Linked DNA regions of Allobranchiibius huperziae. The protein of the gene in region 1 binds, or shares a complex with, the protein of each later gene. Links are inferred from orthologs where the notes say so. Each region holds a gene or a part of one and is shown in the gene's direction. Other genes may lie near its edges.

Region 1 (3,227 bases):
ATTCTCGGTCTCGGGAAGTCCTGGACAGCATCTGTTCCTCTACGTGCCCGAGCCGCACAGCGCCGGTGCCGAGGGTTTGCGCCGGCTGACCGGGCGGGGTGACCAAGAGACGACTCATCGGGTGCGGGACCCCGCCGCGACGCACTCCTGACGGCGATCGTGGTCCCGTCGTGACCGGCGCGGGGCCGCCCTGTGCGACGACTGCGTGGCAACGACGGGAACCGTTGCGGGCCAACGCTGTCGGAGCCTGCGGTGCGGCACTGTGAGCGGGTGACGAGAATCGAACTCGCGTAGCCAGTTTGGAAGACTGGGGCTCTACCATTGAGCTACACCCGCGTGGCGCAACCTCGTCCCACCCGATGGTGTGTGGTCCGGTGTGCTGCGCCGAGGCGATAGCGTACTGGCTCGCGTGGTGTGGTTCGCACCAGCCGCGCAGCACGGGGTATGGCGCAGCTTGGTAGCGCGTCCGCTTTGGGAGCGGAAGGCCGCAGGTTCAAATCCTGTTACCCCGACGAAGAAGGGGCAACAGGATGCTGGGAGCGGGCGGAACGAAGTGAGCCCGTGGTTCCTGTTACCCCGACGAAGAAGGGGCAACAGGATGCTGGGAGCGGGCGGAACGAAGTGAGCCCGTGGTTCCTGTTACCCCGACGAAGGAGGGGGCAACAGGATTTGTGCTCGAGATGTCGATTCGGGACGGTCGCGGGGTGTGAGAACCCTCCTGAACCGACATCTGGAGACGCCCGGCCGGGGCACCTCGTACCCCACCGGTTTGCTCGCGCCCCGCTTCGTCAGGGAACATGGCAGACGGTTCCCGCTTTCGCCGCCCGGTCGTCCGGGTCGCCGACGCCCGCCTTGCGACGTACGCCGGCAGAGAGCCCCTTTCGATCTATGGAGTCTGTGCAGTGAAGAGCGCCGTCGACACCCTGAGCCCGACGCGGGTCAAGATGACCATCGAGGTCCCCTACGCCGAGCTGGAGCCGAGCGTCAGCGCGGCCTACAAGACCATCGGCAACCAGATCCAGGTGCCGGGCTTCCGCCAGGGCAAGGTGCCGGCACGGATCATCGACCAGCGGGTCGGCCGTGGCGCGGTGCTGCAGGAAGCCGTCAACGAGGCCCTGCCGGAGTTCTACGGCCAGGCGCTGGAGAGCAACGACGTGCAGCCGCTCGGCCAGCCCGAGGTCGAGGTCACGGACGTGCCGGCGACCGAGGGTGAGGACCTGAAGTTCACCGTCGAGGTCGACGTGCGTCCGCAGTTCGACCTGCCCGACTTCTCCGCGATCAGCGTGACCGTCGACCCGGTCGAGGTCACCGACGAGGACGTCGACGCCGAGATCGAGACGCTCCGCGAGCGGTTCGGCACGCTGGCCCCGGTTGAGCGCCCCGCCGCCGAGGGTGACTCGCTCACCATCGACCTGTCCGCCACGATCGGCGACGAGAAGATCGACGACGTCTCCGGCGTCTCGTACGTCGTCGGCAGCGGCAACATGCTCGAGGGTCTGGACGACGCGGTCACCGGTCTGTCCGCCGGCGACACCGCCACCTTCGAGGCCGCCCTGGCCGGCGGCGAGCATGAGGGCCAGGCCGCCCAGTGCTCCGTCACCGTCCAGTCGGTCAAGGAGCGTCAGCTGCCCGACGTCGACGACGACTTCGCCCAGTTGGCTTCCGAGCACGACACGGTCGCCGACCTGCGCATCGACATGACCGCGCAGGCCGAGCGCGGCAAGCGTTTCCAGCAGGGCATCCAGGCGCGCGACAAGGTCCTGGACCAGCTGCTGGAGGACCTGGACCTCGCGGTGCCGCAGAGCATCGTGGAGGCCGAGGTGCAGCAGCACCTCGAGGGTGAGGACCGCGTCGACGACGACGAGCACCGCGCCGAGGTCACCGAGAGCACGACGAAGGCACTGCAGAGCCAGTTCCTGCTCGACAAGATCGTCGAGGAGAACGAGGTGCAGGTCTCCCAGGAGGAGCTGATCGAGTACCTGATCATGTCCGCGCAGCAGTACGGCATGGACCCCAACCAGTTCGCGCAGGCGCTGGACCAGCAGGGCCAGGTGCCCGCGGTGATGGGTGAGGTCGCCCGTCGCAAGGCGCTCAGCACGGTGCTGGAGCGGGTCACGGTGATCGACACCAACGGTGAGACCGTCGACCTGAACGCGCTCAACGACGCCGAGCAGGACGAGGACGCGACCGACACGGAGACCGCCGAGGCCACCGACGACGCCGACGTCATCGAGGTCGCGGGCGACACCGACAGCACGCCCGCCGACTCCGAGGATTCCCAGGACTCCTCGGCCGAGGCTCCCAAGGCCTGAATCGCTCGCTCTGACAACGGGGCTCGCACATCGACTCGATGTGCGGGCCCCGTCATCGTGTCCGGTGCAGGCCGCGCGCACGTCGCGGCCTTGCGCTCACGGCGAACACGGCGAAGATCGGGGACGGAACGGCGCGAGCCGGGCGTTAGGGTCCAGTAGAAGCTGATTCGACCGCTTCGTGACCGCGCGCATGCGGGGTCGACCGGAGCAGTCCGACGCGATGAGAGAAGAGAAGACCTTGAGTGACATCCAGAAGGTCTCGATGGCGACCCAGGCACCGACCGGGGGACTCGACGACCAGATCTACAACCGGCTGCTGAAGGAACGCATCATCTTCCTCGGCTCCGACGTCCGTGACGACAACGCCAACGTGATCGCCGCGCAGCTGCTGCTGCTGACGGCCGAGGACCCGAACGCCGACATCTGGCTCTACATCAACAGCCCCGGCGGTTCGATCTCCGCGGGCATGGCCATCTTCGACACAATGAACTGGATTCCCAACGACGTGGCCACGGTCGCGATGGGAATGGCGGCCAGCATGGGGCAGTTCCTGCTCTCGGCCGGCACCCCGGGCAAGCGTTATGCGACCCCGAACGCACGCGTGATGATGCACCAGCCGTCCGGTGGTCTCGGCGGCACGGCCTCCGACATCAAGATCCAGGCCGAGCAGATGATCTTCATCAAGAACAAGATGGCCGAGCTGATCGCCCAGCACACCGGGCAGACGGTCGAGCAGATCACCGCCGACTCCGACCGGGACCGCTGGTTCTCCGCGCAGGAGGCCAAGGAGTACGGCTTCGTCGACCACGTCTTCGAGCGTGCCGAGGATGCCCCCGGGCAGGTGAAGGCATGAGCAACTGGACCGATTCGAGTGGAGCACAGATGAATTCGCCGTACGTCGGTCACGCTGGCCTC
Region 2 (2,874 bases), 470 kb from region 1 along the record:
CACGGTCAGGCGGGGACCCTCGGCAGGATCGGCAAGCTCAACGCGCAGATGCTGACGTCGTCGCCGCTCACCCTCTTCGTGCCGCTCCTGCTCGTGCTCGCCGTCGTGGTGCTCGTGGCCCCGAGTCGACGCTTCAGCCGCCCCATAGCCCGGCTGTGGTCGCAGATCCCCTTCCTCGGCAACGGGCTCGCCGCCGCCGTGATCTGCTGGGTCATCGGCTTCTTCGCCAACGATTCCGGCACCGGCATCCCGCCGATCGGCATGCTGATCGCTGCTCCGTTGCTCGTGGTGCTCGCGACGATCCCCTCCCGGCAGCGGCATGAACGACCGGCCTCCGGGCACGCGGCGGACCTGCACCCGGCTCCGGAGGGATAGGGCGCCGAACGCGCACCGGGTGCCCGCGCGCGCGGCCCCGGAGTGGATTTGGAGCGGTATCACCGGCCCGGTACGCTTAAGGACTGTGCGTGGCTCTGCCCTGCGCTCGAACGACCGGCATGGCGCGGTGCACGGGAACAAACACGTGCGTTTCCGCGCTGAAGAGGTTGTTCGCGGCGCATCAGGCCACGACACACGCCCTCGCCGGGCAGCCTGACCGGATCGTGTCGATCGACACGGGATGTCAGGAAGTGCGGGGGAGGGCTCCGGCGTACGCCAGGCCGACACACCCGAGTGCGGGGGTCGGTAGGGGTGGCGCCGGCAATCCAAGGAATCGTCCGGGCAGCAGCCCGGGCGAACGACGAGACACGAACAGACGGAGTCAACAGGTTGCCTACCATCAACCAGCTCGTCCGTAAGGGTCGGCAGGACAAGGCCACGAAGGTCTCCACGCCGGCGCTGAAGGGCAGCCCCCAGCGGCGCGGTGTGTGCACCCGCGTCTACACCACGACCCCCAAGAAGCCGAACTCGGCGCTGCGCAAGGTGGCCCGCGTGAAGCTGACCTCGGGCATCGAGGTCACCGCCTACATCCCCGGCGTCGGCCACAACCTGCAGGAGCACTCGATCGTGCTCGTCCGCGGCGGTCGCGTGAAGGACCTGCCCGGCGTGCGGTACAAGATCGTCCGCGGTTCGCTGGACACCCAGGGTGTCCGCAGCCGCCAGCAGGCTCGTTCCAAGTACGGCGCGAAGAGGGAGAAGAAGTAATGCCACGTAAGGGTCCCGCCCCGAAGCGCCCCCTCGTCATCGACCCGGTCTACGGGTCGCCGCTGGTCACCCAGCTGATCAACAAGATCCTGCTGGACGGCAAGAAGTCCGTCGCCGAGCGCATCGTCTACGGCGCCCTCGAGGGCACCCGCGACAAGACCGGCACCGACCCGGTCGTCACGCTGAAGCGCGCGCTGGAGAACGTCAAGCCCAGCCTCGAGGTCAAGAGCCGCCGTGTCGGTGGCGCGACCTACCAGGTGCCGATCGAGGTCAAGCCCGGCCGGGCGACGACCCTGTCGCTGCGCTGGCTGGTCGGCTACTCCCGGCAGCGCCGCGAGAAGACGATGACCGAGCGACTGATGAACGAGATCCTCGACGCGAGCAACGGCCTGGGTGCCGCGGTCAAGCGCCGCGAGGACACCCACAAGATGGCCGAGTCCAACCGGGCCTTCGCGCACTACCGCTGGTGATCCACGGCTGACCCGTGTGGTCGCCGGCCAGAACGGCGACCACACGGGAGCCGCACCACAACATTCGACGAGCGGATAAGGAACCACACCGTGGCACAGCAGGAAGTGCTGACCGACCTGAAGAAGGTCCGCAACATCGGCATCATGGCCCACATCGATGCCGGCAAGACCACGACCACCGAGCGCATCCTCTTCTACACCGGTATCAACTACAAGATCGGTGAGGTCCACGACGGCGCGGCCACGATGGACTGGATGGAGCAGGAGCAGGAGCGCGGCATCACGATCACGTCCGCCGCGACGACCTGTTTCTGGAAAGACAACCAGATCAACATCATCGACACCCCCGGGCACGTCGACTTCACCGTCGAGGTGGAGCGCTCGCTGCGCGTGCTGGACGGCGCCGTGGCCGTGTTCGACGGCAAGGAGGGCGTCGAGCCCCAGTCCGAGACCGTCTGGCGTCAGGCCGACAAGTACAAGGTCCCGCGCATCTGCTTCGTCAACAAGATGGACAAGATGGGCGCCGACTTCTACTACACGGTGCAGACCATCGTGGACCGTCTCGGTGCGACGCCGCTGGTCATCCAGCTGCCCATCGGCAGCGAGTCCGACTTCATCGGCGTCGTCGACCTGGTCCGCATGAAGTCCCTCGTGTGGCGCGGTGAGACCAAGCTGGGCGAGGACTACGAGGTCGAGGAGATCCCGGCCGAGCTGCAGGACAAGGCCGACGAGTACCGCACCCACCTGGTGGAGCGCGTCGCCGAGTCCGACGACGCCCTCATGGAGAAGTACCTGGGCGGCGAGGAGCTGACCGAGGCGGAGCTGAAGGCCGGCATCCGTGCGATCACCATCGCCGGCGAGGTCAACCCGGTGCTCTGCGGCACGGCGTTCAAGAACAAGGGCGTGCAGCCCATGCTCGACGCCGTCGTGGACTACCTGCCCAACCCGCTCGACGTCCCCCCGATGATCGGCCACAAGCCGGGCGACGAGGAGACCGAGATCGTCCGCAAGCCGAACACCGAGGAGCCCTTCTCGGCGTTGGCGTTCAAGGTCGCGACCCACCCGTTCTTCGGGACGCTGACCTACGTGCGCGTCTACTCCGGCCGGATGTCCACCGGTGGCCAGGTCATGAACACGACCAAGGGCCGCAAGGAGCGCGTCGGGAAGCTCTTCCAGATGCACTCCAACAAGGAGAACCCGGTCGAGACCGCCTCCGCGGGTCACATCTACGCATTCATCGGGCTGAAGGACACCACCACCGGTG

The links.
Region 2: the proteins of tig (region 1) and rpsG are in contact, whole or in part, in a crystal structure (PDB 3GTY), measured with the Thermotoga maritima proteins. The link is inferred for Allobranchiibius huperziae from one-to-one orthologs. Residues at the interface, in WP_004081061.1 of Thermotoga maritima: Glu122, Val124, Val129, Leu130, Tyr133, Glu188, Gly259, Ile262, Tyr263, Glu266, Ser270, Glu273, Gln274, Glu277, Arg308, Gln311, Ile312, Ser315, Tyr316, Glu325, Arg329, Arg336, Leu363, Phe366, Trp367, Arg373, Leu377, Arg381, Leu384, Glu387; in WP_004081843.1 of Thermotoga maritima: Lys34, Lys52, Lys55, Glu59, Arg62, Gln63, Glu66, Asn67, Lys69, Val71, Arg95, Ala109, Lys110, Lys111, Gly112, Arg113, Pro114, Glu117, Glu121, Ile124, Ala125, Tyr127, Asn128, Asn129, Thr130, Gly131, Lys135, Asp139, Arg142, Met143.

What each region holds. Positions count from the first base shown.
Region 1 is NZ_JACCFW010000001.1:2,400,544-2,403,770, reverse strand. Bases 139-3,107 are described here. They hold tig (trigger factor), read left to right. Parts: upstream 139-902; coding sequence 903-2,312; downstream 2,313-3,107. Other genes in these bases: HNR15_RS11245 (ATP-dependent Clp protease proteolytic subunit), read left to right, coding at 2,575-3,107; HNR15_RS11265 (helix-turn-helix transcriptional regulator), read left to right, coding at 139-151. Outside these bases: more of HNR15_RS11265, read left to right, coding at 1-138; more of HNR15_RS11245, read left to right, coding at 3,108-3,165; HNR15_RS11240 (ATP-dependent Clp protease proteolytic subunit), read left to right, coding at 3,195-3,227. UniProt on the Bacillus subtilis protein: Involved in protein export. Acts as a chaperone by maintaining the newly synthesized protein in an open conformation. Functions as a peptidyl-prolyl cis-trans isomerase.
Region 2 is NZ_JACCFW010000001.1:2,871,791-2,874,664, reverse strand. It holds rpsG (30S ribosomal protein S7), read left to right. Parts: upstream 1-1,139; coding sequence 1,140-1,610; downstream 1,611-2,874. Other genes in the region: fusA (elongation factor G), read left to right, coding at 1,701-2,874; rpsL (30S ribosomal protein S12), read left to right, coding at 766-1,140; HNR15_RS13565 (hypothetical protein), read left to right, coding at 1-375.